DNA from 4 places in the Yersinia hibernica genome. Region 1 is predicted to be linked to each of the others. Evidence: predicted binding sites of a transcription regulator. Region 1 holds the regulator's gene; each other region holds the start of a gene.

Region 1 (7,567 bases):
ATTTCAGCAATTGCCAGAAGCTCATGGCACTTTTGCTTTGGGTCGCAGGGTTTGGCGTGGTTTTTTTCCGTTCTTTCAGCAATGCGGTTGGGATCAGTAATAGCAATGTCGTTATCAATAAAACCACAAAAATTGACCGCCAACTGAAGTGGTTTAATAACCATGCGCCGAGCAATGGGGCCAGCGCAGGGGATAGTGCCACCAACGGCATAATGGTCGCAAATACCCGGTTGGCCTTGCCGTCGCGATAACGGTCTACGACTAATGCTTGCCAACTCACGGCGGCAGAACAGACTCCGATTGCCTGAATAAAGCGCAGGATCAGTAACTGTGTTGCCGTTTCAACCCATAAAATTCCCAGACAACCCAGAGCAAATAAACCCAACCCTGCTAACAACACGGGTTTACGGCCTAATTTGTCCGAGACTGGCCCCCAGATAAGCTGGGCGATAGCAAAACCGGCGAGAAAAATGCTGAGACTGGCACTGATAGAGCCGGCGGAGGTTTGTAACTCTTGTTGCATGGCACCAAAGGCGGGTAAATACATATCGGTCGCCAGGTATCCCAACATGCTTAAACCGGCAAGGTAGAACATGAAACTTGCAGACGTTTTCATTCTTTATTTCTCTTTATCATTTTTTTGCAGGTGATTGACTACTTTTAGCCATTTTATCATTAGGAATTTAGTGCGGGGGGCATTCTAGCCGCAGAGATATTCGGTTGTGAAACGGTAATATTTGCGACATGCTATCAAAAAATTTGATAGTCACTATTGCGTTTCGCTGAGGCAAAAAAACATGTGGTCAGAATATTCATTGGATGTGGTGGATGCGGTCGCTCGCACCGGGAGTTTCAGTGCCGCCGCTCAAGAATTGCACCGGGTGCCGTCCGCGGTCAGTTATACTGTACGACAATTAGAGGAGTGGCTGGCGGTCTCTTTATTTACGCGGCGTCATCGCGACGTAGAATTGACGGAGGCAGGCAGAGTTTTTATCAAAGAAGCCCGCGATGTTATCAAAAAAATGAATGACACACGCCGTCAGTGCCAGCAAGTCGCGAATGGTTGGCGCGGGCAATTAAATATTGTGATTGATAAAATCGTCAAACCACAGCGCAGTCGCCGTTTAGTGCAGGATTTTTATCGTCATTTCCCGGATATCGAATTGCGGGTGCGTTATGAAGTGTTTAACGGCGTCTGGGATGCACTGGTGGATGGGCAAGCTGATATGGCTATTGGGGCAACACGTGCTATCCCGGTGGGTGGGCGGTTTGTGTTTCGTGACATGGGTTTTTTGAGCTGGCATTGTGTGGTCAGTGTCAATCATCCTTTAGCCCAATTAACCGGGCCTATTAATGATGACCAGCTGCGGCCTTATCCCTCTTTGTGCCTGGAGGATACCGCGCGAAATTTACCTAAACGGGATACCTGGACATTGGATAATCAGCAGCGGTTAGTCGCACCGGATTGGGCGACGGGAATAGACTGCTTGTGTGAAGGGTTATGTATCGGAATGGTTCCGGCCCATATGGTGTCACCATTGATTCAACAAGGAAAATTGGCGGCATTAACACTGACAGAGCCCCTGCCGGACAGCCCGTGTTGTTTGACCTGGGAGCAGCATAATCATTCCCCAGCCTTAGCATGGATGCTGGATTATCTGGGTGACAGTGTCACGCTAAATGATGAGTGGCTAAAAGATGATAATGATGGCACGCCGGGAGCGGCAGGATGAGCTGCCGGTAACCTGTGGGGCTACCGGCAGGGGAAGCTTAACGGCGATAATCGCGATAGGGGCCATCAGCAACAGAGCGGCGCTCTATCAGTTTCGGATGGACTTCAATGGTTTGCGGGTCTTCGCGTTTACTGACAATACGGTCGAGTAACATGGCAAAAGCCATTTCACCCAATCTCTCTTTGGGTTGATGAATGGTGGTCAGCGCCGGTGAGAAATAGCGGGCATTGCGCACATTATCATACCCGATCACTGAAATATCTTGTGGCACTCGCAGGCCCAGTTCATCCGCAGCACATATTGCGCCCATTGCCATAATATCGCCACCACAGAACACGGCCGTCGGACGATGTTTTTGTGTCAGAATTTGGTGCATAGCCTTATAACCAGACTCCGGCTCAAAATCGCCTTGCACCACCCACTCATCACGTAATGGAATATTGGCTTCTTCCAGGGCTTTCAAAAAGCCCTGATGGCGGCCCCCCCCGGTATTACGCGATAATTGACCAGGAATAGCGCCAATATCGCGGTGACCGCGCTCGATAAGATAACGACCGGCTAAATAGCCGCCTTCGAAAGCATTATCAATAATCGAGTCGGTAAAATCGCCACGAGCAGTGCCCCAGTCCATCACCACCATAGGGATATTGCGATAATCTTCCAACATTCCCAGTAATTGTTCCGGATATTCAGAACACATCACCAATAATCCATCGACACGTTTTTGTGCCAGCATGGCCAAATAGGCTTTTTGTTTATCCAGATTATTATGTGAGTTACATAAAATGAGGGTGTAACCTTGGCTATAACAGCTATTTTCAACTGCCTCGATCACTTCAGCAAAATAGGGTGCTTCACTGGATGTCGCCAATAAGCCAATGGATTTGGTGTGATTGACTTTCAAGCTACGGGCCACCGCGCTGGGTGAATAATGCAGCTCTTTAATGGCCGCCCACACAGCGGCCTTGGTATTTTCGGCGACGAAACGAGTTTTATTGATAACGTGCGAAACGGTGGTGGTGGACACACCCGCGTGTTTGGCCACATCTTTAATCGTTGCCATAGAAAAAATGACTCCTAAGCTCACCTGTTACAGCAGGTAAGTATTATGTTAATCGTTTGCCTGCATGACTCGAATACCGCTCAGACAGCAACACGATAGTGGGCTGGCGAGCGAAGTCAGATGGTGGTCTGAGCCTATTTATTGGATGTTATTAGTCAGTATGCAGTTATGAACTGCGAATTTTGTCTGATCTGGAGGAAAAGTGGAAGCGCTAATCAATGTTATAAAGTGCGTAATGAGCACAAGATTTTTTTCCCTAACTGTGGGAAAATGATTTGACGCACTCATTGTGTGCCTTTTCCCTACTAAAATTAACCGGCTGAGGAGTTTTTATGGATACCAATCTGAAGATGTCGCTAATTACCACTGTTGGTGCGCTGGCAATGATTATTGTCTTTAGCTTCGTGGCGGTAATGAATTAATTCACCTGCATGCCGGTGATAAGTAGGGCGGTTTACCCGCCCTTAATTATTGCGCCGCGATTAAGCTAAATTCTGCTCAACAAAAGACCAGTTAACCAAAGCCCAGAAGTTCTCCAGGTATTTTGGTCGCGCATTACGATAATCAATATAATAAGCGTGTTCCCATACATCCACCGTCAACAGCGGCTTATCTTGGGTCGTCAGCGGTGTTGCTGCATTTGATGTACTGACAATGGCTAGGGAGCCATCCGCTTTTTTGACCAGCCACGTCCAGCCCGCACCAAAGTTTTTCACTGCGGCATCAGTAAATTGTGCTTTAAATTCAGCGAAAGAACCGAAAGATTGCTGAATGGCAGCGGCAATTTTGCCTGTCGGTTCGCCGCCCCCATTGGGTGACAAACAGTGCCAGTAAAAGGTGTGATTCCAGACTTGGGCCGCATTATTAAAGATGCCACCACTGGAGGTTTTGACTATCTCTTCCAGGGTTTTACCCGCAAATTCGGTATCTTTAATCAGATTATTGAGGTTGACCACATAGGTGTTGTGGTGCTTGCCGTAATGGTATTCCAGCGTTTCAGCAGAAATGTGCGGTTCCAGTGCATTTTGTGCATAAGGTAATGCCGGTAATTCAAAAGACATCGCGCTCTCCTTTCGGGGTTGCTCAGGGTGTTTGCTCCTCAAATTCAATCATTAGCCAGCGCTAAGAAAGGTGAGGGGCGGTTAAAATCGTAATTGTTGTATTTTTGTTGTGGGTATTAATTTTAACAACTTTCGGCAGGAATAACAGGTATAACCACACAGATTAATGGGGAATGGCACCCGATAAGCCTATCGGGTGTGGTGATGCGATTAGCGGATGGTTTTCGGTGTTACGACACGGCGAGCGCCGACATAATGATCTTGCCAATAGTCATTATCCATCATGCTAATGCGAATTTCTTCACCGGTTCGTGGGGACTGAATAAACTTTCCGTTGCCTAAATAAACCCCAACATGGTCAGCAACACCACGGTTGGCAATATTGAAGAACACTAAATCACCACTTTCTAATTCAGCGCGTTTCACCGGTGCTGCATCACGTAAATGATACATTTCATTAGCGGTACGTGGCATTTTTATCCTGATGACATCTTTATAGGCATAATAAATCAGCCCGCTGCAATCAAAACCGGTATTAGGGGAGCTACCGCCCCAGCGATAAGGTTTACCGACTTGCTTCATCAGTTTACTCATTGCAGTCTGTTTGGCGTGTTGGTAGCGTTTTTTATGAGCAGGGCTGAGCTTTATTTTATTATTTAGCGCTAATTCAGTATTGGCTTTACCTTGAGCTTTATTTCGCTGGCGACCATAAGCGACTTTTTCTTTTTTGCTAACGGAGGCTTTTTTATTGGCGGTAGTTTTAATATGAGATGCTTTATTCGCCATTGCTTTATTGCTATTTAATTTCTTATTGGTGGGTTTACTGACCGCTTGTGCTTTCTTCTTTATGGTTTTACTGGCAGTGGCGGCGGTTGTTTTATTTGTGATGTTTTTACTGGTGGCTTTATTGTTATCAACTTTAGTTTTTTTGATATTTTTATCAGCTTTGCGTTTTTTACGCTCATCAGCGCTGGCTTGACTGATTTGACCTTTCTTTTGCTCAGCCGAGACGTGAGCCTGCGGTGACGCGTGCGCGAGGTTTAGAAATAACTGGGTAAACAGCAGCACAAACAGCGTAAGTATTAAACGCATAATAACGCTACCCACCTTGGCCCTGAAATGAATATGAAGAGTCACAGTATTGCTGAAACTTCGGATATAAAAAAGCAGAGAGCGACAGGATTCTAATCGATATTGTGAGAAAACGTTAATGGCGTCGCAATTGTCGCTTTTTTACACGGCTAACGGCCTTAAATCAACCATACGTCAACGGGTTAGCCACTCGATATTTTTGCCATCCCACAATGAAGATAATAATGAAGTGTGGGGATCAAAAATGTTATTCTAAATGCACATATTTGTAGCTGACAGTATAACCATTTGCTGACAGAGTAAAGCCCCTGCAAAAGATGGCGTTTTATTCCAGTCGTGGCAGTCGCTACAATAGGCCGGACGCAATAATAAAATAGCCCTAATGAATAGGTTCTCAGTATTGTAGCCACAAAATGGCTTGAGGAAGCAAGAAATGACGACGATTGATAAAATTCAGCGCCAGATAGCAGAAAACCCCATCCTGCTTTATATGAAGGGTTCACCTAAGCTGCCAAACTGCGGTTTCTCTGCTCAGGCTGTACAGGCGTTATCCGCTTGTGGCGAACGCTTTGCTTATGTTGATATTCTGCAAAACCCAGATATCCGTGCTGAGTTGCCAAAATACGCTAACTGGCCAACATTCCCTCAGTTGTGGGTTGATGGCGAATTGGTTGGCGGTTGCGACATTCTGATGGAAATGTATCAGCGTGGTGAGTTGCAACAGTTGCTGAAAGAAACAGCGGATAAATACCGGACTGAAGAAGAAAAACCGGCAGCAGAGTAATGTGCGGGTAGGTCAGTGCAACCAACAAAAAGGTGGCTAGCAGGCCACCTTTTTTTATCGTGAAATGTCTATTTTTTCTGGTGCTAGATTATTCTGACTCACCCGCAGGTACTGGCCAACCGCCCAGTTTTTTCCAACGATTGACTAACTCACAGAATAATTTTGCTGTTTGCATTGTGTCGTATAAAGCGGAATGCGCTTGGCTACTATCAAACGGAATACCGGCCGTCAGGCAGGCTTTTGCCAACACTGTTTGCCCCAGAACTAGCCCACTGAGGGCCGCAGTGTCAAAAGTGGCGAACGGGTGGAATGGATTGCGTTTCAAGTTGGCGCGCTCGGCCGCCGCCATCACAAAACTGTGATCAAAATGGGCATTATGCGCGACGATAATTGCGCGGTTACAGCCTTTATCTTTCAGTCCTTTGCGAACAGCTTTAAAAATAGCATGTAAAGCATCATGTTCACTGACGGCACCACGTAACGGGTTAGTGGGGTCGATCCCATTAAACGCCAGTGCTTCAGGTTGCAGATTGGCCCCTTCGAACGGTTCTACATGAAAATGCAGTGTTTCATCTGGCAGTAACCAACCCTCTTGGTTCATTTGCAAGGTGACGGCGGCAATTTCTAATAATGCATCGGTTTTAGCATTAAAGCCGGCGGTTTCTACATCAATTACTACTGGGTAATACCCACGAAAACGGCCACTCAGGGCGTTAATGTCACTTTTATCTGCCATCAGTTTCTTATCTTCAGCGAATTCAGCACGTATTATGTCAAATTTTGGCGCGGGATGCAGGGGGATATCGCGATGAGAAAAAGGCACCTTTGTGGTGCCTTGGGGTTAATCAGTTTCCAAGGCCGTGTCCGGCGCTTTTATTTTCGATTAACTCGATTTTGTAGCCGTCGGGATCTTCAACAAAAGCAATAATAGTATTACCGCCTTTGACCGGGCCTGCCTCGCGGGTCACTTTGCCCCCGGCATGACGAATTTGGTCACAAGTGGCGGCAACATCATCAACACCTAGCGCCAGATGACCAAATGCAGTGCCCATTTCGTAGCTATCAACGCCCCAGTTATAGGTCAGCTCAATCACTGAACCTTCACTTTCATCACTGTAACCGACGAATGCCAGCGAGTATTTGTACTCGGTATTTTCGCTGGTACGCAGTAAACGCATCCCTAATACCTTGGTGTAGAAATCGATGGAACGTTGCAGGTCACCGACGCGGATCATGGTATGGAGTAAGCGCTTCATAATACCTCTTTATAATTAATAGTTTAATTTTTAAAAATCATTATAAATCAAAACTAAGTCATCATCATATCGCAATATGGCTTCCCTCACTACCTCGTCATCTTCTATTGCCCAAAAACAAAACAGTCAGTCAGAATTATCTTCTAACTGACTGTTATTTAATGATTTAACCTACTGATAAATCACAATGTCGGGTAGTCGGTGTAGCCCTTAGCCCCACCGCCATAGAAAGTATCGCCGTCGGGGTCATTCAGTGGCGCATTTTGTTGTAAACGTTCAAGCAGGTCCGGGTTGGAAATATAGCTGCGGCCAAAGGCAACGGCATCAATAAATCCTTTTTCAATCAGGTTTTCAGCCTTTTCTGCAGTATAGGCACCCGCACCGACAATCACCCCGTTGAAACGGGCGCGCACGGCATCGCGGAATGCATCTGAGTAAGGTTTACCCCCAGCCCAGTCTGGCTCTGAAATATGCAGATAAGCAATATGACGTTTATTTAACTCTTCGACCAGATATAACGCGGCTTCTTCTTGGTCTTCGCCATTATCCAGGCCATTGAATGGCCCTAAAGGTGAAAT
Region 2 (7,567 bases), 1.7 Mb from region 1:
GCATCATACCAATCTCTCTCTTCCATTTTGTTTAAGGTGTTGGCTAAGCAGGCGGCCAAATCTGTCCCCCCACGAAAATGTTGGCTAACAAAACGTATCGCCTGCTCAATACCACTGGCTGATGAGAGTTCGTAGTGAATGATTTCGCTAGCGAAAAGTATGATGTAACAGCGGCGATTATCTGCCAAGGCAATACGAAGTAGCGCCAAACAGAATGCTTTGGCGCATTGTTCATTAAATCCCCCCATGGAACCCGAGGTATCAACACAAACAATAAAGGGGCCACGCGGCTGTTCATCATGGTTTTTAAGGCTAACCGGGCGCTGTAAGGTTTTCTCCTGCCAATTATCACCTTGCAAACGATAGGTCAGTAAACGCCGCTCGAGTAAACGGCGGTAAAACTCAAATTCCAATTCACTCATGCCCAGCATAACTAACTCAGCCGGTAGTAAGCGCAAAATATCATTGCTCTGATGAATACCACTAACTTCTTCTGGCACAGTATCAGGTTGGCGAACCATGACGGTGTAAGGTTCATAGCGGGCATCGGGCGTGGGTTGTGCTTTGGCGCTGCGGCTGCGGCCAAGTTGCTCTGCTAATTGCTGTAATTCCGGCTGTTGCTGCAGGAAATCGCCATATTGCAGCAATAATTGATAATCACCGCGCTGCAAATGGCCCTGACTCATATCCCAAAGCCGCCCTGCGGCACCATCATTGGTGGCCAAAATAGGTTCCAGCGCGCCACTGAGGGCTAATCGCTGCTGTAACTCAGCCAAAAGTTGTTCGCGTTCTTGCTCAAGTAATTGATGATGGATTGTGATGGTTTGTAAGGTCAGACTGACCCGCCAGCGCTGTAAAAATAGGGTTTGAAAGCTATCACCGGCTTGGGGATTATTTTCTAAATCAGCGGCTTGGAGTAACATTTTTGCTTGGGCAGCAAAGGGTGAGTGGCTGTGTTGTAACTGCGCCACAATCTCGGGGATATGGGCATAAAACTGCGGGCTGGTCTCCAACAGACTCTGTTGATATAAGGCAAACTCATGTGCCAACCCGGCGGGGGCTTTCGCCTCACGAATACGCTGTTGCAAATTTTGCTTCCAGCCGGGGATATCTTTCATTAATGCCCGTTTAATGCGCGGGAATTTTTCAAAGAATACCGCCAGCTGCGGTGATACCAGTAATCCTACTACCATCTCTTCAATAAGTTCACTTTCACTTATTGACAGCAGTAAATCCAGGGTTGCCAGGCTGAGCATTGATTAATGACCGCGCAGTTTTTGTTGTAGCTGTTTCACTTGTTCCGCCACCTGCAACAAACTGGCTTCTATTTTCGCTAACCAAGAGGAGGGGGTGAATAAGCAAGGCTGATGCTGATTGAATAAACGGCGTTTCTCGACCAGGCTATTTTCCAATTCTGCCAATGCCACCAGCAGCTCGGGCGGCACACTGGCTATGGAAATGCCGGGTTGTGACAGTATGGATGGCTGGCGGCTCATATCCAGCACGGTGATATGCAGTTGCTCGTCAATTTCGGCATCAATAGATTGGGCATTACCGACCCCATTTAATTTGGCGCGTAAAACTCCCCCCTTATTCAACCATTGAGATAGGGCTTCTTTTTCTATTTGCAGATGATTGACCTGAATATCATGCAAATTAAGCGGTTTTTGCAGCAACAGTGTCAGGGTGCTGTCAGTAAGATGGTCTGGTAGGGAATATTGTGGTTTACGGCTGAACATTCCGCTTTGTTTCATCACGGTCAGTGCTTGGTGGTCACTTTGTTGTTGTTGGTGCTGTAACCATTGGCCATTGATATGTTGGAGCTTCATTAACAGACTTTGCTGCTGATATCCTTGCTCAGTTAGCAGCTGTTCAAGCTGTTGTTGCAGCAACTTTAGCGAACTTAGGTCATGCCATAAGCAATCTTTTAACAAGATTAAGTCGATAGGGGCTATTTCATCGCGCCCACTAAAAAAGGCACTGGCTTGCAGTAAGCGCAAGGCTTTTTTCCAACGCCTATCAGAGACATACGGCGCGTGTTCTTGCGCGCTGAGCTGCTGGCGTAACTGAAAAATAAGCTCAAAACAGCTCTCCGGCAGTGCTATTTTGTCTATCAAGGGCTGCCACTGATAAAACTCTTCATCGCTGATGCTGAGATTTTCAGCCACCGGATTATGATTTTCACTTTGTCGGCTGAGGAGTAAAGAGCGGAAATTCTGTTTTTCTTGTACGCGATCCAGCCATAACCGGATTAGCATTCGGTCATAAAGTGCTTCCAAGCTGCTGTCTGCATCGGGCAATTCATTAGAGGCGGTCACCAACAAGCGCATTGGGATACTGTCTTCCCGATCACCATTACGAAAACGTCTTTCATTAATGGCGGTGAGTAAGGTATTTAAAATAGCCGGGCCGGCTTTCCAGATTTCATCCAGAAAAACGATTTCAGCTTCTGGTAAGTAACCACTGGTCATACGCTGATAGCGCCCTTCTTCTTTTAAGGCCTGAATTGACAGTGGGCCAAAGACTTCTTCCGGCGTAGAAAAACGGGTCATTAGATATTCAAAAGCCCGCGCATTACGGAAAGCAAATTTTAATCGGCGGGCAATCAGGCTTTTAGCAATCCCCGGCGGGCCGAGTAAAAAGACACTCTCCCCACTGAGTGCGGCCAACAAACACAAACGGATAGCTTCCTGTCTTTCATACAGACCATTTTCAAGGGCGGTGCTCAAGCGGGAGATTCTTTCAGCTAATTGTGATGATTGCGCCATAATTGCTCTATATGTTCCGTTAGTTGATGAATTTTTACCTGCTCGGGGGAATAAATCCTCTTTTTCTTAGTGGTGTGGCCTGTTTTTCTCAATAGGATAGACTGTTGATTAGTAATATTTTTATATCATTGGCTATTTGTAGTCGATCTATTTTCACTCTTTGGGTTGCTTGATTTAAGAGTAGGCAATCTATTGAAATGGTGCATACTGTGCGCCTTTTGGTGGCGTGTATAAGAATATCGAACCGGTGATTGCGGTTCTTTAACACACATATCAGCTTATGGATGTTCTAGCAAAAAGAATTCAATTATGAGCACAGAACATAAAAAACAATCTTTATCGGCGGTAACCCTGGCAGCAATCGGGGTAGTTTACGGTGATATTGGTACCAGCCCACTCTATACCTTGAGAGAGTGTTTTTCTGGTCATTATGGTTTTGATGTCCGCCCTGATGTGGTATTCGGCTTTTTATCACTGATTTTCTGGATGTTAATTCTGATTGTCTCAGTTAAATATCTGACCTATGTCATGCGCGCGGATAACGCCGGTGAAGGGGGGATTTTAACATTAATGTCTTTGGCGGGGCGTAATACCTCTTCCAGAGCAACTTCTATTTTGGTTATCCTCGGATTAATTGGTGGCAGCTTCTTTTATGGCGAGGTGGTCATTACACCGGCAATATCGGTTATGTCGGCCATTGAGGGGCTGGAAATTGCTGCTCCTGCCCTTGATCCTTATATTGTCCCCTGCTCTATTGCGGTATTAACCCTGCTGTTTGTTATTCAAAAACACGGTACCGGCAGTGTGGGTAAATTGTTTGCCCCAGTGATGTTGGTTTGGTTCCTGACCCTAGCGCTGCTCGGTTTGCGCAGTATTATCGCCAATCCAGAAGTGCTGGCTGCACTGAATCCTAAATGGGCAATAAGCTTTTTCTCGGAATATAAGTCTGTTTCGTTCTTTGCCCTTGGCGCGGTGGTTTTAGCTATTACTGGGGTAGAAGCCTTATATGCGGATATGGGGCACTTTGGTAAATTTCCTATTCGGTTGGCGTGGTTCACGGTGGTTTTGCCGTCATTGGTGCTGAATTATTTTGGCCAGGGCGCGTTATTACTGAAAAATCCCGAAGCCATTAAAAACCCTTTCTTCCTATTAGCCCCTGACTGGGCACTGATTCCACTTTTAATTCTGGCAACACTGGCAACTGTTATTGCCTCACAAGCTGTCATTTCTGGCGTATTTTCGCTAACTCGTCAGGCAGTTCGTTTAGGTTATTTGCCGCCGATGCGCATTATTCATACTTCAGAAATGGAATCGGGCCAGATATATATCCCAGTGATTAACTGGACACTGTATTTGGCGGTGGTATTGGTGATTGTTGGCTTTGAGCGCTCCAGTAATTTGGCCGCAGCTTACGGTATTGCCGTGACGGGTACGATGGTCATCACCAGTATTTTGTTCTGCACAGTGGCACTGAAAAATTGGCACTGGAATCGCTTTTTTGTCTATTTATTGCTGGTGACATTGCTGATTATTGATGTACCGATGTTCTCCGCCAATGCACTGAAATTGTTCTCCGGCGGTTGGTTGCCACTGTCATTGGGCCTGGTGATGTTTATCATCATGACCACGTGGAAAAGTGAGCGTTTCAGCTTGCTGCGCAGTATGCATGAACACGGTAATTCACTGGAGGCTATGATTGCCTCACTGGAAAAATCACCGCCGGTGCGCGTTTCCGGCACTGCGGTGTATATGTCGAGGGCAATGAATGTCATTCCGTTTGCATTACTGCATAATCTTAAACATAACAAAGTATTACATGAGCGGGTTGTGCTGTTGACACTGCGAACTGAAGATGCGCCGTATGTTCATAATGTTAATCGGGTGACTATTGAGCAACTTTCGCCGACATTCTGGCGGGTGGTCGCCAGTTATGGTTGGCGTGAAACGCCGAATGTGGAGGAGATTTTCCATCGCTGTGGGTTGGAGGGCTTGCCCTGCCAGATGATGGAGACTTCATTCTTTATGTCCCACGAGTCACTGATGCTAACCAAACGGCCGTGGTATCTGTTCTTGCGCGGTAAGCTGTTCATTGCGCTCAGCCGTAATGCGCTGCGCGCAGCTGATCAGTTTGAGATCCCGCCTAACCGAGTTATTGAGCTCGGGACGCAAGTCGAGATTTAACCAGGAAGGCCGTTATGATTGACGGCCTTTTTTACATTGATTATCTCCCTGTCAGAGAGTCTCCATAGCTCTAATGCTTTAGTATCCTGATTTTTTCTTTGTTCAGCGAAACGTTTCGATGGCGATCACAATTTCATCAAATTGGGGTTGCCTTCTGCCGTCATTTTTCTAAACTCAGTATCAGCGAAACGTTTCGCTGTTGGAGTAAAAAATGAAAAAAGGCGCATTACTGAATTCTGATATTTCCGCTGTTATCTCTCGACTGGGTCATACCGATCAGCTGGTGATAGGTGATGCGGGGCTGCCGATACCGGCAACCACCACACGTATTGATTTGGCATTGACACAAGGTGTCCCTGGGTTCCTCCAGGTTTTTGAGGTGGTAGTGCAAGAAATGCAGGTTGAGAGTGCTTACTTGGCGCAGGAAATTATTCAAAATAACCCGCAACTCCATGAAACGTTACTCGCCCAACTGACACAACTTGAGCAACACCAGGGAAACCAAATTGCTTTGCACTATATCAGCCATGAAGCTTTTAAAGAGCAAACCAAACAAAGCCGGGCAGTGATTCGTAGCGGGGAATGTTCCCCCTTTGCTAACATCATTCTCTGCTCTGGCGTAACTTTCTGAGGCATTTATGCAACCTTTGCTGCAACTGAAAGGGATTGATAAAGCCTTTCCCGGCGTCAAAGCACTCTCCGGCGCTGCGCTGAGTGTCTACCCTGGCAGGGTGATGGCACTGGTAGGCGAAAATGGGGCTGGAAAATCGACCATGATGAAAGTGCTGACTGGCATCTACAGTAAAGATGCCGGCAGCCAGCATTTCTTGGGGAAAGAAGTGGTGTTTAATGGCCCGAAAGACTCGCAGGAAGCGGGGATTGGCATTATTCATCAGGAACTTAACCTGATCCCGCAGTTAACTATCGCCGAAAATATCTTTTTAGGCCGCGAGTTTGTTAATCGTTTTGGTGGCATTGATTGGCAAAAAATGTATGCCGAAGCCGATTTATTGCTGGCGCGTCTGAATATCAGCTACAGCAGCCATCGGCTGGTGGGCGAGCTGTCCATTGGTGATCAGCAAATGGTGGAAATCGCCAAAGTGCTGAGCTTTGAATCCAAAGTTATCATCATGGATGAGCCAACTGATGCACTGACCGATACCGAAACCGCCTCTTTATTCAATGTTATTAAAGAGTTGAAAGCGCAAGGGCGCGGCATTGTTTATATCTCCCACCGCTTAAAAGAGATCTTTGAGATTTGCGATGATGTCACCGTGTTTCGTGATGGGCAGTTTATCGCCGAAAAACCGGTCAATACGCTGACGGAAAACTCATTGATTGAGATGATGGTTGGCCGCAAATTGGAAGAACAATATCCGCGACTGAATTTACCGCGTGGCGAAAAGCGTTTGCAGGTCAAACAGTTATGCGGCCCTGGGGTGAAAAATGTTAGTTTCACACTCTACAGTGGTGAGATTTTGGGCGTCGCGGGCTTGATGGGCGCGGGCCGTACTGAGTTGATGAAAATTATCTATGGTGCTTTGCCGCGTCAATCTGGCTTTGTGATATTGGATGGCCGTGAAGTGGTGACGCATTCCCCGCAGGATGGTTTGGCAAACGGCATTGTGTATATTTCCGAAGACCGTAAACGCGATGGCTTAGTGCTCGGCATGTCGGTCAAAGAGAATATGTCTTTGACGGCATTACGTTATTTCAGTCACTGCGGCGGTTCACTCAAACATGCTGATGAACAGATTGCGGTGGCGGATTTCATTCGTTTATTTAATATCAAAACGCCTTCCATGGAACAACCAATTGGTTTGTTATCCGGTGGTAATCAGCAGAAAGTCGCTATCGCCCGCGGTTTAATGACTCGGCCGAAAGTGTTGATTCTTGATGAACCGACGCGCGGTGTGGATGTCGGGGCCAAAAAAGAAATTTATCAGTTAATTAATCAATTTAAACAAGAAGGGCTGAGCATCATTCTGGTTTCCTCGGAAATGCCGGAAGTGCTGGGTATGAGTGACCGCATTCTTGTCATGCACGAAGGCCAGCTCAGTGGCGAATTCTCGATTGAGCAGGCGACCCAAGAAGTGTTGATGGCAGCTGCCGTCGGCAAGCAATACAGTATAGAGCCGAGTAGGAGTAATCAGATATGAGTTCCCAAACTCTCCAGACCAAGCGCTGGTTCAGTAAAGAATGGTTGTTAGAACAAAAATCACTGATTGCGCTATTGGTGCTGATTGCGGTGGTTTCGTCACTCAGTCCGAACTTTTTTACCCTTAATAACATGTTTAACATTCTCCAGCAGACTTCCGTCAACGCCATTATGGCCGTTGGGATGACGCTGGTTATCCTGACCTCCGGTATTGATCTGTCGGTGGGGTCATTACTGGCTCTGACTGGCGCGGTGGCGGCCTCAATTGTCGGGTTGGAAGTCAATGCCCTGGTTGCTGTTGCTGCTGCACTGGCACTGGGGGCGTTTATCGGCGGCATCACCGGGGTGATTGTTGCTAAAGGCAAAGTGCAGGCCTTTATTGCCACTCTGGTCATGATGCTGTTGTTGCGCGGTGTCACCATGGTTTATACCAATGGTAGCCCGATAAATACCGGTTTTA
Region 3 (7,567 bases), 1.6 Mb from region 1:
CTCGGACAACCAGCTTGGCAGAGTTTGCTGCCATTGCTGTTTCCAATCGGAGGGGAGGGTATAAACCAGAGCCACCAGTGTCAGCTCGTCAAGCTGTAGATGCTGGGTATCACGCGCCCAGTGGCCCTGAGTTCTTAACAGCCCATCCTGCCAGCGAGTGGAGAATTGATTAATGGCTATCCCGGCTGGTGATAAGGTAAATGTGGCTATCGGGTCAATCAGATGAATATTACCTTTAATAATGTCACCGGCATTAAGGGATAATTCGCCATCATCACTTTGCCAGTCACCTTGCTTAAATGTAATATTTTTAAGTGTCAGGTCTAAGTCATTAAATGCCCAGTTTTCCCCTTCAACTCGTGCATCAATTAAATCAAAGCGCTTTAGTGTGATGGGCGGCAGTTGTAAAAATGTATTCCAGACGTCTTCTAAAGTTGCTGCTGTTTGCAGGCGAATATTACTCAAGCGCAGACGGTCAACCATCCAACTGCCATCAGCGGATTGGCTGGCATTGCCCGTCAGTTCCCCGAGTGCGAGGTCAGCCCCGAAATTACTCAAAGTCAGGGCGTTTTTCTGGATTGCACCTTGCAGATACAGTTTTTGGGCTGTAATGCCATTAATCGTCAGCGAGCCAGCACTAAACTGGAATTGGGCATTTTCACCCAGGCTATTACCCGGCAATGGTTGCCAGGGAATGAGTCCACCATTGACTTGCTGGCCTGCCACTTTCCACTGGCCCGCCGTATTTTGTGGCGCAATTGTGGTATTCAGCGCCATGTTGGTCAGCCTCAAGGTATCAGCCTGCAGGGGTAATGGTGAGGCGCTGTTATTGAGAGTTAAGCTACCATTTTGCAAATTGAGGCTAAGAAAATGACGAGGTTCGGTCAGTTGTCGCCAACTTAGCCCCAATACTGCCTGTTGGGTTATCAGGAAAGGGGGTTGGTTGGCCCGGCCCAGCGAGACATCAGTAAAACTAATTTGCCCAGGTTGCGACCACGAGTGATCTATTTCCCCCAGAGAGAGGCGATATTCGCTGTTATCACTGATCCAATGGCTTAGCCAACTGGCAGCCCACCGAGTCTGGAGCAGTACGTAGCACAGCACAATAGACAGCACCAGTAGCAGTAATAACGTTAGCAGCACTTTCCCGAGAAATTTCATCCGGTTTTTCCACACCTGTCTGTATACGGAACCCTGTTTATGCCGCAAATTGTCCATTAGCTCAATAGACAATCAGTTATCAGCGCATAAAAAAATGGCCGGTATCGTTTACGACCGGCCATTTCAGCGACGTATTAGCGAAAAAATTATTTTTCTTGTGGGAAGAGTAAGTTAAGCACGATGGCAGTAATACCGCCCGCCGCTATCCCGGAAGAAAGCAGGGTTTTCACCCAGTCAGGTGCAAATTGCAGAATCAATGGCTGCTGCGCGACACCCATACCGACTGCCAATGATAAAGCCATAATCATAATTGCGCGGCGGTTAAGGGTTTCGCGTGACACGATACGCACACCAGAAGCGGCAATCGTCCCGAACATCACCAGAGTTGCCCCCCCCAGCACCGGTTCTGGAATATGTTGTACAAATCCAGCGACTGCAGGGAACAAGCCCAGCGCAATCAGCATCAGCGCGACAACAAAACCGACATAGCGGCTGGCAACACCGGTCAATTGAATGACGCCATTATTCTGACCAAAGCAGGAGTTAGGGAAAGTGTTAAACACCGCTGATAGCATGGAGTTCAAACCATTTGCCAGCACCCCACCTTTCAGGCGTTTCATATATAACGGGCCATGAACGGGTTGTTCTGAAACATCGGAGGTTGCGGTGATATCGCCAATGGTCTCAAGTGAGGTCACCATAAAGATAAGCATTAGCGGCACCAGCAGGTTCCAGTCAAAAGATAAACCATAGTACAGCGGCGTGGGGATGGTAATCAGCGCGGTATCTACCACCGGACGGCTTTCTGGCAGCATTCCCAGTGCCCAGGCCAGCAGATAACCGACTGCCATGGCGATAACCAGTGAGGCGACGCGCAAATATGGGTTCCGTTGGCGGTTGAGTAAAATAATCACCAACAACACAGCGCCGGCCAATAAGAGATTTTTAGGTGAGCCAAAAGTATGGTCGCTCATTGCGCCATAACCGCCACCAATAGATGTCAGCCCAACTTGAATCAATGACAGGCCGATAATCATCACCACAATACCGGATACCAGTGGGGTGATAATGCGGCGCGCCAGATGTAAGAAACGGGAAAGTATAATTTCAGTGCAGGACGCGACCATCAAAGTTCCGAACAAGGCCGCCATCATGGTTGGGATATCTGCTCCACCATTTTTCAATGCCAATCCGCCCATAATCAGCGGAGAAACGAAGTTGAAACTGGTGCCCTGAATGGATAACAGACCCGAGCCAACCGGCCCCCAGGTTTTGATTTGCAGGAGAGATGCGAGGCCGGAGGCAAACAGTGACATGCTAATAATACGCTGGGTATCTTCCGCTGGCAGCCCCAGCGCCTGACAAATCAGCAGCCCGGGTGTTATCACCGCGACAAACATAGCCAATAAGTGTTGGCATGCAGCAAACAGAGTTTGGGTGAGTGGCGGGCGATCTTCTAAACGATAAATTAATTCACTGGGGCGAGTTGTGACTTGCTGTGGCGCATCAAGTTCGGCGGATTGCGTAGACATGGCGTGGCATTCCCGGATCGGCAAAGAGGGCATTTTAATGATCCGCTTCACAAAAGCAATCGGTTGCGCTGCATTTTTTTAAATATTTCTGTCTGGTACGGCTGCATGTTTTTCTTTTACTAAACTTGTAATTAGAGACATTTTTTTTTCTAATCACCCCTCTTACTGCTTTGGCGTTTATTAAGGAACTGTCTAACGTCATATTTTTATTATATATTTCAATCGCATGGAGTACCAAGATGTTTCATCTCGATACCTATGGCACGCTAGTCGCGGCCTGTCTGGTTTTATTGTTAGGCCGAAAACTCGTACAAACTGTCCCTTTTCTGAAAAAGTACACTATTCCTGAACCGGTTGCCGGTGGGTTGTTGGTGGCTTTTCTTATGCTGCTGATGCAAAAGACCCTTGGTTGGGAAATCATCTTTGATATGTCTTTAAAAGACCCTTTGATGATGGCATTCTTCGCAACTATTGGTCTGAATGCCAACTTGGCCAGTTTACGGGCGGGTGGCAAGGCCCTCAGTGTGTTTGTCTTTGTGGTTGTCGGCTTGCTACTGATGCAAAACGCGATAGGTATCGCCCTCGCGAAACTGATGGGGTTGGATCCGCTAATGGGCTTATTGGCGGGCTCAATTACGCTATCAGGTGGGCACGGTACAGGTGCTGCATGGAGTAAAGTGTTCATTGAACGCTATGGCTTTGAAAATGCGACGGAAGTTGCCATGGCATGTGCGACATTCGGTCTGGTTTTGGGGGGGCTGATTGGTGGCCCGGTTGCTCGCTATTTGGTCAAACACTCTTCCACACCGAATGGCACCCCAGAGGACAGCGAAGTGCCGTCTGCGTTTGAAAAACCTTCTGCTGGCCGCATGATAACCTCATTAGTATTGGTCGAAACCATTGCTATGATCGCTATTTGCCTGATGGCGGGCCAAGTCGTTGCGGGTTGGTTGCAAGGCACTATGTTTGAATTGCCAACTTTTGTTTGTGTGTTATTCATCGGGGTTATTCTCAGTAACACATTGTCGGCAATTGGTTTTTATAAAGTTTTTGACCGCGCCGTCTCCGTGCTGGGAAATGTCAGTTTGTCACTGTTTTTGGCAATGGCGCTGATGAGTCTAAAACTGTGGGAGTTGGCTTCACTGGCCTTGCCGATGCTGGTGATTCTATCAGTACAGGCCCTGGCGATGGCGCTGTACGCTATTTTCGTCACTTATCGGTTGATGGGCAAAAACTATGATGCGGCAGTCTTGGCGGCGGGGCATTGTGGCTTCGGTTTAGGCGCGACGCCGACCGCGATTGCCAATATGCAGGCCATTACTGATCGTTTCGGCCCATCACATTTAGCCTTCTTGGTGGTGCCGATGGTCGGGGCATTCTTTATTGATATCGTCAATGTGATCGTCATCAAGCTGTACTTATTACTACCAATTTTCCCCGCAGTCGTGGGGTAATGGTTTTTGGGGCGGCGATATCCGCCCCTTATTGATTAAGCATTAGTGTAGCGCGCGCGTTCTGGTAGCCAGCGCTCGATCAATGCCCGAGCGTGCTCGGGATATTGCTGATGCAGATGGCGAGCGACGCGCTGTACTTCTGGAATCATGGCTTGGTCGCGCAGTAAATCCGCCACTTTAAACTCGGCACTGCCGGTTTGGCGTGTTCCCAAGAGTTCACCGGGCCCACGTATTTCTAAATCCCGCTGAGCAATAACAAAGCCGTCATTGCTGTCACGCAGCACTTGCAAACGCATTTGCGCTGTTTTGCTGAGGGGGGTTTTATAGAGCAGCACACAATGTGACGCGACGGCACCACGGCCAACGCGGCCGCGTAATTGATGCAGTTGCGCTAAGCCTAATCGCTCAGGATTATCAATTATCATCAAACTGGCATTGGGAACATCAACCCCAACTTCAATCACCGTAGTGGCCACCAACAATTGCAATTCACCTTGTTTGAAAGCCTGCATAACCGACTGTTTTTCCGGCCCTTTCATCCGGCCATGAACCAAGCCGACTTTGATTTCCGGCAGCAAAGCTCTCAGCTCTTCACAGGTTACTTCGGCCGCTTGGGCCTCTAACAGCTCAGATTCTTCAATCAAGGTGCAGACCCAATAAGCTTGCCGCCCCTCTTCCAGACAGGCATTTTTGACCCGCTGAATAACATCACTGCGGCGGGTATCAGGAATAGCTACCGTCGTCACCGGCGTTCTTCCTGGCGGTAATTCATCAATCACTGAGGTATCAAGGTCAGCATAGGCCGTCATGGCCAAAGTTCGGGGGATGGGAGTCGCGGTCATGATCAACTGGTGCGGATGGAAACCTTGCTCCTCGCCCTTTTCCCATAATGCGAGCCGCTGGTGAACACCGAAACGATGCTGTTCATCAATAATAACCAGTGCCAGCCCAGAAAATTGCACTTGCTCCTGAAACATGGCGTGAGTACCAACGACCATTGATACTCGACCACTGGCGACAGCTTCTTGCTGTGCCTGGCGTGCTTTGCCTTTCTGTTTTCCGGCCAGCCAACCGACTTCCAAACCTAATGGTTCCAGCCATTGACGGAAAGTACTGGCATGTTGCTCGGCCAATAATTCAGTCGGGGCCATCAGCGCGACCTGTTTACCATGGGCAATCGCGCGCAGTGCCGCCAGTGCGGCCACCAAGGTTTTGCCGGAACCCACATCCCCTTGAATCAACCGCATCATGGGGAAATTGTGGGTCATATCTTGCTCGATTTCTGCCACTACCCGTTGTTGAGCGCGGGTTGGCGTGAAGGGCAGTGCCGCAAGAAAGCGCTGTTTAAGCTGTTCTTCGGGCAACAGAGCGAGCGCCCGATAGCTTTGTGCTCCGGCCCTGACCGCCAACATGCTGAGATTATGGGCCAGTAGCTCTTCCATAATCAGCCGTCGCTGTGCTGGGTGTTTGCCCTGTTCTAAATCGGCGAGTTGAATGTCTGCTGGTGGGCGATGCAGTGTATGAATAGCTTCTGGCAGGCTGATCAGTGAGCGACTTAACTCAATCGGCAGCAATTCGGCAATAACACTGCCGTCTAACATTGCCAGAGCTTGATCGATGAGCTTGCGTAGGGTTGCCTGCCGAATGCCTTCCGTTGTGGGATAAACGGGTGTCAGTGACTCTTGTAATTCAACACCAATATTTTCTCCATGCACTCGATATTCCGGGTGAATGATTTCGGGGCCAGTATTGCCTCGCTTAGCTTCGCCATAGGCAATCACATGCTTGCCCGGAGACAAGCTGTTTTTCATCGCGGCATTGAAGTTGAAAAAGCGCAGCGTGAGGACACCGCTGCCATCGCTGATTTGACAAGTCATCATACGGCGACGGCCAAAACTAATATCTGACCGAAGAACTTCACCTTCAACCGTGACCGCAATGCCGGGTAATAGATCGCCAATTCGGTATAGCTGGGTGCGGTCTTCGTAACGTAATGGCAGGTGGAGCAGCAGATCTTGAATTGTCTCCAGACCCATTTTCGCCAGTTTCCCAGCCTGACTTGCGCCGACACCGGAAAGGGTACTGAGGGGTACGGCATCCAGTAGACGGCCTTTCATCTAAGACTCCGTGGATTGCATGGCAGACCACCATTGTGCATCAGCAATAACCTGGCCTTGATCATCAATATGAGGCCGAGAAAGCCCTTTACGTTTAGCTACTTGCGCCAGCACGGGGTAGCCGCCTTCAAATAATAGCCGCTGTTGCTCATTTTCAGACAAAACACTTTGTACTCGCTGATACATCCCAGCATTCTGCCGCTGGCGCTGTGCTTCATATAAAATGAGTGCGGAGGCGACTGAAACATTCAAGGATTGCACCATCCCGATCATCGGAATAATGATGTCTTTATCAGCCATGGCCAAGGCTGCTTCCGATATGCCGGTTTTTTCTTGCCCCATTAAAATACAGGTTGGGCGGGTATAGTCGACTTCACGAAAATCAACTGCCTTATCAGACAGATGAGTCGCGAGTATTTGCATACCTTGCGATTTCAGATGCGTAATGGCATCGGTAATATGGGGGTGTGTCTTTACCTGAACCCAACTATTGCTACCGGCAGCGGCGGCGAGCCGCATGTACATTTCAGGGGTAGGCCAAATGGCATGAATTTGATGAATACCGACGGCATCAGCAGTACGAATAATCGCAGAGACATTATGAGGCTTATGAACTTGCTCCAGACAGACAGTTAGGTCCGGCTGCCTGGTCGCAAGCATTTCACAAATCCGCGCATAGCGTTGAGGATTCATAGGCGTTAATTACGGTTACGGCTGACTTTGACCACATCCGGCATGATACGAATTTTACGCATAATGTTAGCCAGATGGACTCGGTCACGAGTAGTCAGGCGAATAAAGGCGCTGTATACCCGGCCATCTTTTTCTTCAGTATTCAGGCTCTGAATATTAGATTCGGCCGCATTAATTGCTGCGGTCAGATTTGCCAAAGCACCTTGCTGGTTGAACATATCGACCTTAATTTCGGCAATAAACTCTTGCTCAGTCTCTTGATCCCATTCAACGGCCATAAACTTCTCTGGCTCTTTTTGGTAGCCACGGATATTACGGCAAGATTCGTGATGGATAACCAAACCTTTGCCCGGGCTGATATGGGCAATGATTGGATCACCCGGAATCGGACGGCAGCACTTGGCAAAGGTAATCAGGACGCCATCAGCACCTTTAATTGATAGATTACGGGTGCCAGAAGTTGCTAGCGTGGAGGGGTCACCCAACAAGTTTTTAGCCACCACCACACTCATGGCATTACCCAGGCCAATCTCTGCGAGCAAATCATCCAGCGTAGCCAGCTTCATGCGATCCAGTTCATGCTTGATATTTTCTTCAGAAATATCAGATA
Region 4 (7,567 bases), 370 kb from region 1:
CAATGGCGTGCTGTATTTCACGGGAGAAGCGACGGCGTGTGCCAAAGTCCATCAACTGGAAGTGAGTGATGTCAATATCCGCACTGAGCGCTTTAAATTGCTGAAGTTTGCTGCGCAACTGTGCAAGGGCCTGATTTGTCGTGACATGCGCAGAGCGTCGACGATGGACGATTTCACTAATGACCGCCAATAACGGGACTTCCCACAGAATAGTTTCGCACCATAATCCGGTAATCCGAATCTCTAATTTGCCACCATTATCAGATACGCTGACTTGCTCGGGGTTAAAACGAAAAGCCCGCAACCAAGTTAAATAGTCATTTTTAAAGAAAGGCAAACCGGAGAGATAGTGATACTCATCATCAGTTAGTGCCAATTGGCTCATTAATGTTATCTGGTGGCGGATTTCATCGGCATATTCGCCCAGCAGCTCATCACCACGGCAGCGGAACTCCGCGGCCACGGTAATATGGCGATAACGATGGAACACTGCTTGTTGCATATGGAGCTTATAAGCATCCGTATCAAGCAATGAAGTCAAAATCGGTGAGGAGTCTTGGGTCATGGCGCTATATAGCATCCTCGTAGGAGCGTTTTCCACAGTCGGCATAATCTAAAAGTTGCAGAAGTATACCGGTATTATCCTGTTATTGAAGCCTCATCACACCATAAATGCTAATCAGAGGTCTAGGATTAAACGTGCCATTATCTGCTAAGTGGCTTTTTTCTTAAATGGGCGATGCTGTTAAGGCCAAAATTTGGGGGCATGAGAGAATATTAGATAAATATTGCCTTAAAAAATATAGGGTTGCTAAGCTGGGTATAATATCAACAAAGAGTAAGTTTCTATGTCCGTCTTAATCAGGAAATGGGGGAAATAGAAACTTTCATGCTAGCGACTAAAATATATTGTAAAGAATATCTGTAGTGTTATCACTCCGTCATGGTAACTGACTATATTGTATGCCGGAGCCGGCTTGATTGCGGATGTAATCTGCAAATGCTTCAGTCACATCCACTGCATCATAGATATAAGGAGGAACCCAACCTATATTCGCATCAAATCCACAACTATTCAGTTCAGCGGTGTTGTTATTGAAGGTCGAGCCACTGTCATCAATTTTATCGCCACCGAACGCTTTCATCACTTGGCATTGAGCGGCTAAGCCGCCAATCAAAAATATATTTTTTTCAGATAAAATACTGGACTGATAACCTAAGCCATAACTGTATTGATAAGGATATATTGGGTCTGATTTATCATTATCAAAGAAGTTATTATAGAGGTGTATGCTCCCGAACCGAACACGAGGAGTGCGTTGTATTATCCGCGTAAAGTAATTATTGAAGAATGTCACATGCATAGTGCCAGTATCTTGTTCAGCATTGCTATCGCTGTGGCCAATCAGGATGGTTTTATCATGTAATTCAAAGCGACACGATGAAACCGTAACATAATCAGAACCGCGCTTAATATCCAGCGCACCATCATGTTGAACATATTTCCAGCCATCTTTCTCAATATACTGGTCAATAGTAAAACGACCATCGCTGAATGTGACATGGTCAATCCAAACATGATGTGAAGTAATAATGTTGAGGCCATCCCATTCAGCATTCCAGCCATCACCCTCTTCAAACTGGGGATCAACATCTACTGGGTTTTCAATAAAAATATTATGAATAATAACATTATGAGTATTTTGGATAATTATTGAGCCCTCGATAAATTTCGCATTCTCAGTAACACCAATTAAGCTGGTATTCGCATTGAGATACACGATGCCACGTGCTTTTTGATCCTCCCGGTCTTGATACGCAATACCTTCACTGACATCAATAAGACCATATACCTGAATTATCTTAGGGCGCTCCCCTGACTCCTGCAGTGCTCGCCTGAGTTCCGACACCGTGAATACCAGATAGATATCATCGCTGGTTGCATCTGACCCTCCCGTTGTTCCCCCAGCTTCAGCCGCCCATCCCCCAAGAGGGGAAATATTTCTTGCTGATTGATGAACGATAGGTGCATTTATCCTGTTGGTCATAATAACTCCTGTTATATTCGCATTTCTTAATAGTGTAAGATTTTAAATAGAACATAATTTCACTTTAAATAAAATGATGTTTATATTAACTGGGTTAAATCAACAATAAATACTATTAAGTTATTTTTATATGGGCCTATTCACTATTTTCTGATTTTAAAATGGGATGTATTGCTATCAGTTAAACTTATTAAGAAGATAAAAGCGTTGTAATGATAGGGAAAAGCACTGTCAGTATCATAAATTTTATTAATATACTGCTAGAGGTGGCAGCAATGATAACGTAACTCACACACTTTGCTGGGTAATTCCGGTGGGTAATATTGTGAGAGTGAAGAGGTTGATTTAATCGGCAGAGTCGCCGCACATGACTTGCCGCCGTTACTGATAAATAACAACAGAGCAATAGGCTTGCGAACCGGCTCGAAAAACGTACATGTAACACTGCAATTGCCGTAATAGCACGGGTTCCCAACTGGGTTTTTTTCACAATTGTGATACATTGAAAAGACTATCTGAGTCTATGATGAAGTCGCTGACCAGACTTGCTTTGAACCCAAAATTTGGGGCAAAACGACCATAAATATAGACTTGATAATCATATTCACTGATGACGTCAAAAGGGTTTTTATGACACAACAGCCGCAAGCTAAATACCGCCACGATTATAAATCGCCGGATTACACTATCACCGATATCGATCTGGATTTTGCCCTTAATGCACAAAAAACGACGGTAACGGCGGTTAGTAAGGTAAAACGTCAAACAGCAGACGTGACACCGCTGGTTTTGGACGGTGAAGATTTAACGCTTATTAGTATCAGCGTTGATGGGCGAGCATGGCCACATTATCATTTACAAAGCAACTCACTGGTTATTGAGCAATTACCTGCGCATTTTACACTGACAATCGTCAATGAAATTCACCCTGCAACGAATAGTGCACTTGAGGGCTTATATCTTTCCGGTGATGCACTTTGTACACAATGTGAAGCCGAAGGTTTCCGTCATATTACTTATTATCTCGACCGCCCTGATGTATTGGCGCGTTTTACAACTCGCATTGTTGCCGATAAGTCACTTTACCCTTATTTACTTTCCAACGGGAACCGTGTGGATCAGGGGATTTTGGCTGATGGTCGCCATTGGGTTAAATGGGAAGACCCGTTCCCGAAACCTTGTTATCTATTTGCATTAGTTGCGGGTGATTTTGATGTCTTACGCGATAAGTTCATTACTCGCTCTGGCCGCGAAGTCGCGCTGGAGCTTTTTGTTGATCGCGGTAATCTGGATCGCGCCGATTGGGCAATGACCTCATTGAAGAACGCCATGAAATGGGATGAAACCCGTTTTGGCCTGGAATATGACCTCGACATTTATATGATTGTGGCGGTTGATTTCTTCAATATGGGGGCCATGGAAAATAAAGGGCTGAACGTATTCAACTCAAAATATGTTTTGGCAAAAGCAGAAACGGCGACAGATAAAGATTATCTAAATATTGAAGCTGTTATTGGCCATGAATATTTCCATAACTGGACAGGTAACCGCGTTACTTGCCGTGATTGGTTCCAATTAAGCCTGAAAGAAGGACTGACGGTATTCAGAGACCAAGAATTTAGCTCTGATTTAGGTTCGCGTGCGGTTAATCGCATAGAAAACGTCCGGGTGATGCGGGCGGCACAGTTTGCCGAAGATGCCAGCCCGATGGCTCACGCTATTCGTCCAGATAAAGTCATTGAGATGAATAACTTCTATACCTTGACCGTGTACGAAAAAGGGTCAGAGGTGATCAGGATGATGCATACTTTACTGGGGGAGCAGCAATTCCAGGCTGGCATGCAACTCTATTTTGAGCGCCATGATGGCAGTGCCGCGACCTGTGATGACTTTGTACAGGCAATGGAAGATGCCTCTAATGTCGATTTGTCTTTATTCCGCCGCTGGTATAGCCAATCTGGCACACCAATACTGACTGTCCGTGACGATTATGATGCTGAAAAGCAGCAATATCATCTACATGTTAGCCAAAAAACATTACCCACCGCTGACCAGCCGGAAAAACTGCCACTGCATATCCCATTGGATATTGAGCTGTATGACGGCAAAGGTAATGTAATTGCATTACAGAGAAACGGTTTACCGGTTCACCATGTTCTGAATGTGACAGAGCTTGAGCAGACTTTCACCTTTGATAATGTTGAGCACCCGCCTATCCCGTCTCTACTACGCGAATTCTCTGCGCCAGTTAAATTGGATTACACCTACAGTGACCAGCAGCTCACTTTCTTGATGCAGCATGCCCGCAATGAATTCTCGCGTTGGGATGCGGCACAAAGTCTGCTGGCAACATATATCAAACTCAATGTTGCTAAATATCAACAGAAACAGCCCCTGAGTTTACCTAGTCATGTGGCCGATGCTTTCCGTGCAATATTGCTTGATGAAAATCTTGATCCTGCCCTGGCAGCACAAATTCTGACATTGCCGTCGGAAAATGAAATTGCGGAGCTGTTTGCGACTATTGATCCGCTAGCAATCAGCGCAGTACATGAAGCCATTACCCGTTGTTTGGCAAATGAATTGGCTGATGAATTATTAGCCGTCTATGTAGCAAATATAACTCCAGAATATCGAATTGAGCACAGCGATATCGCTAAGCGAGCATTACGCAATACATGCCTGAGTTATTTGGCGTTTGGTGATGTGGAGTTTGCAAATAAGCTTGTCTCTTCCCAATATCACCAAGCTGATAATATGACGGACTCGTTGGCGGCATTGGCAGCCGCTGTTGCTGCACAACTCCCTTGCTGTGATGAATTGCTGGCAGCCTTTGATGTGCGCTGGAACCATGATGGTTTGGTGATGGATAAATGGTTTGCTCTGCAAGCAACCAGCCCGGCGGCAGATGTTTTGGCACAAGTGCGTGGATTGCTGAAACACTCGGCATTTAGCTTGAGTAACCCAAATCGTACCCGTTCGTTGATTGGTAGTTTTGCTTCCGGTAATCCGGCAGCATTCCATGCTGCGGACGGCAGCGGTTATCAATTCCTAGTAGAAATACTCAGTGATTTGAATACCCGTAACCCACAAGTTGCTGCTCGCTTGATTGAACCATTAATTCGTTTGAAGCGATATGATTCAGGGCGTCAGGCTTTGATGCGGCAGGCTCTGGAGCAATTGAAAACATTGGATAATTTATCTGGTGACTTGTACGAGAAGATAACCAAAGCATTAGCGGCCTAACTCGCCTGTCTGCAAAAATAAATAATTTGCAGACATTATTGTTTAAATAATAGGGGGCATAACGGCCCTCTATTTTTTTGTCATGATAATTATTAACACCGCGGTAACTTTAGAAAGTCGGGTCTTTGCATGGCTTTACTTCGCAAACGTTTACTTTCCTGAAAGATGAATTTACCATTCCCGCATCAACGGCTAGTCACCGCTCGCTCAGGAGATAACATGTATTACCCACTTGTCAAAAAAGCACTCTTTCAGCTTGATCCAGAACGTGCCCATGAATTCACTTTTCGTCAGCTAAAACGGGTTACCGGCACACCACTTCAATTTTTGGTTAGCCAATCAGTGCCGACCAAGCCGGTAAGTTGTATGGGCCTGTCATTTAAAAATCCATTAGGTTTGGCTGCTGGTTTGGATAAAGACGGTGAGTGTATTGATGCTCTTGGGGCCATGGGGTTTGGCTTTATTGAGGTCGGCACGGTAACGCCACGGCCACAGTCAGGGAATGATAAACCAAGATTGTTTCGGATCGTCGAGGCTGAAGGTTTGATCAATCGTATGGGATTTAATAATCATGGGGTTGATAACTTAATTGATAACGTCAAAAAATCACATTTTGGCGGTATTTTAGGCATTAATATTGGTAAGAATAAAGATACTCCGGTAGAACAAGGCAAAGAAGATTACTTGATTTGTATGGATAAAGTTTATCCATATGCTGGATATATCGCGATTAATATTTCATCGCCAAATACTCCTGGGTTAAGATCTCTTCAGTATGGTGAAGCACTGGATGATTTGTTAGCCGCAATTAAAAATAAGCAAACTGAATTACATCAGCGGCATCATAAGTATGTTCCGGTGGCGGTAAAGATCGCACCAGATCTTACAGAAGAAGAATTGATCCAAATAGCGGACAGTTTGGTTCGTCATAATATAGATGGTGTTATTGCCACTAATACAACTTTAGACCGTTCTCTTATTCAGGGATTAAATTATTGCGAGCAAGCCGGTGGATTAAGTGGCCGACCATTACAATTACGCAGCACTGAAGTGATTCGCCGCTTATCACAAGAACTGCAAGGCCGCTTACCTATTATCGGTGTAGGTGGAATTGACTCAGTTACTGCTGCTCGTGAAAAAATGGCCGCGGGTGCTTCATTGATTCAAATTTATTCTGGATTTATCTTCCACGGCCCACGTTTGATTAAGAATATCATTACTCATATCTAATTATTTATCTTCTTTACTTGCTTGGGGGTTTATTTATTCCCCCAGCTCGTCTATATTTTGTTCCTATAGATTAAATATACATCAAAAACCTTATATGAATTTAGTCTCATTTGGCGAGTGAAACTCTTGGTCATTGAGCCAATGATGTTGGCGGCAGAGTGGGAAGGATAAAATATGCGGATTAAACCGGATGACAAATGGCGTTGGTATTTTGATACCGAACATGACCGACTCATGTTGGATTTAGCTAATGGTATGATATTTCGCTCGCGTTTCCCGTCTAAAATGTTAACTCCTGATGCGTTTGATGAGAGTGCATTTTGTGTTGATGATGCTGCGCTTTATTTTGAATTTGAAGATCAATGCCGCCAAATTAAAATGGGCCATGAGCAACGTTCAGAATTGATATTAAATGCTTTGGTTGCATTTCGTTTTCTAAAACCATTAATGCCTAAAAGCTGGTATTTTGCACAACAGCCAAAAACTTGGTTGCCACAGAATGCTGAACTGGCGACAGTAACCGTATTAGATAGCGGTGAAGATATTAGTTTGTTGGTGGTTGAATCGGGTGAATCTGCAAGTTTGTGTTTATTGGCACAATCTCAGGTGATATTAGCCGGGCGTCAGTTAGTATTGGGTGACGCGATAAAGATAATGAATGACCGTTTGCTGCCGCTAGTCATTGAACAGACATACACCGCGCCAGCTTACGACCGGGCGATGTAATATCCATTATCTTTCAAGCAACAGCTGTATTAGCTGCCTAACTGATGTCAGTGAGCCGGGGCTCTCTTATTTGCCGCTGAGAGTAATATCCCCTTTAGGTATACAACTGCAACAAAGAATCGTCCCGTCATTACCTATAGCACTCTGTTTTAAAGGTGAGACATCACCATTGATTAAGGTAATTCTGCAACTGCCGCATATTCCTGCCCGACAGGAGTAAGGAATACGGATATTTTGTTGCTCCAGTTGTTCTAATAATACCTGCTGGTTATTACCATTAAAGCGGATGCCATTATATTCAATAGACAACGTTTTCG

What was found. Region 1 encodes PurR, which represses purine synthesis genes. Its sites were predicted from a motif close to CANGCAAACGTTTGCNTG; they were not measured.
Positions count from the first base shown of each region.
Region 2: a site for PurR is predicted at 5,131-5,148, ahead of rbsD (D-ribose pyranase). Genes of this name have one in related genera too.
Region 3: a site for PurR is predicted at 2,746-2,763, ahead of D5F51_RS00220 (nucleobase:cation symporter-2 family protein). Genes of this name have one in related genera too.
Region 4: a site for PurR is predicted at 5,434-5,451, ahead of pyrD (quinone-dependent dihydroorotate dehydrogenase). Genes of this name have one in related genera too.

Region 1 is NZ_CP032487.1:1,695,413-1,702,979, forward strand. Features, by position in the region: gene punC (purine nucleoside transporter PunC) at 1-616, opposite strand, end outside; gene punR (DNA-binding transcriptional activator PunR) at 798-1,733, shown strand; gene purR (HTH-type transcriptional repressor PurR) at 1,771-2,796, opposite strand; gene cydH (cytochrome bd-I oxidase subunit CydH) at 3,129-3,218, shown strand; gene sodB (superoxide dismutase [Fe]) at 3,279-3,857, opposite strand; gene D5F51_RS08035 (C40 family peptidase) at 4,068-4,949, opposite strand; gene D5F51_RS08040 (Grx4 family monothiol glutaredoxin) at 5,383-5,733, shown strand; gene rnt (ribonuclease T) at 5,822-6,469, opposite strand; gene gloA (lactoylglutathione lyase) at 6,579-6,989, opposite strand; gene nemA (alkene reductase) at 7,172-7,567, opposite strand, start outside.
Region 2 is NZ_CP032487.1:6,948-14,514, forward strand. Features, by position in the region: gene viaA (ATPase RavA stimulator ViaA) at 1-1,256, opposite strand, end outside; gene ravA (ATPase RavA) at 1,260-2,768, opposite strand; gene kup (low affinity potassium transporter Kup) at 3,078-4,949, shown strand; gene rbsD (D-ribose pyranase) at 5,161-5,580, shown strand; gene rbsA (ribose ABC transporter ATP-binding protein RbsA) at 5,588-7,108, shown strand; gene rbsC (ribose ABC transporter permease) at 7,105-7,567, shown strand, end outside.
Region 3 is NZ_CP032487.1:49,182-56,748, forward strand. Features, by position in the region: gene D5F51_RS00215 (AsmA family protein) at 1-1,161, opposite strand, end outside; gene D5F51_RS00220 (nucleobase:cation symporter-2 family protein) at 1,308-2,693, opposite strand; gene gltS (sodium/glutamate symporter) at 2,933-4,147, shown strand; gene recG (ATP-dependent DNA helicase RecG) at 4,183-6,264, opposite strand; gene trmH (tRNA (guanosine(18)-2'-O)-methyltransferase TrmH) at 6,265-6,957, opposite strand; gene spoT (bifunctional GTP diphosphokinase/guanosine-3',5'-bis pyrophosphate 3'-pyrophosphohydrolase) at 6,963-7,567, opposite strand, start outside.
Region 4 is NZ_CP032487.1:1,322,549-1,330,115, forward strand. Features, by position in the region: gene pncB (nicotinate phosphoribosyltransferase) at 1-565, opposite strand, end outside; gene D5F51_RS06145 (pectate lyase family protein) at 942-2,048, opposite strand; gene pepN (aminopeptidase N) at 2,679-5,294, shown strand; gene pyrD (quinone-dependent dihydroorotate dehydrogenase) at 5,514-6,524, shown strand; gene D5F51_RS06160 (cell division protein ZapC) at 6,699-7,250, shown strand; gene D5F51_RS06165 (YcbX family protein) at 7,317-7,567, opposite strand, start outside.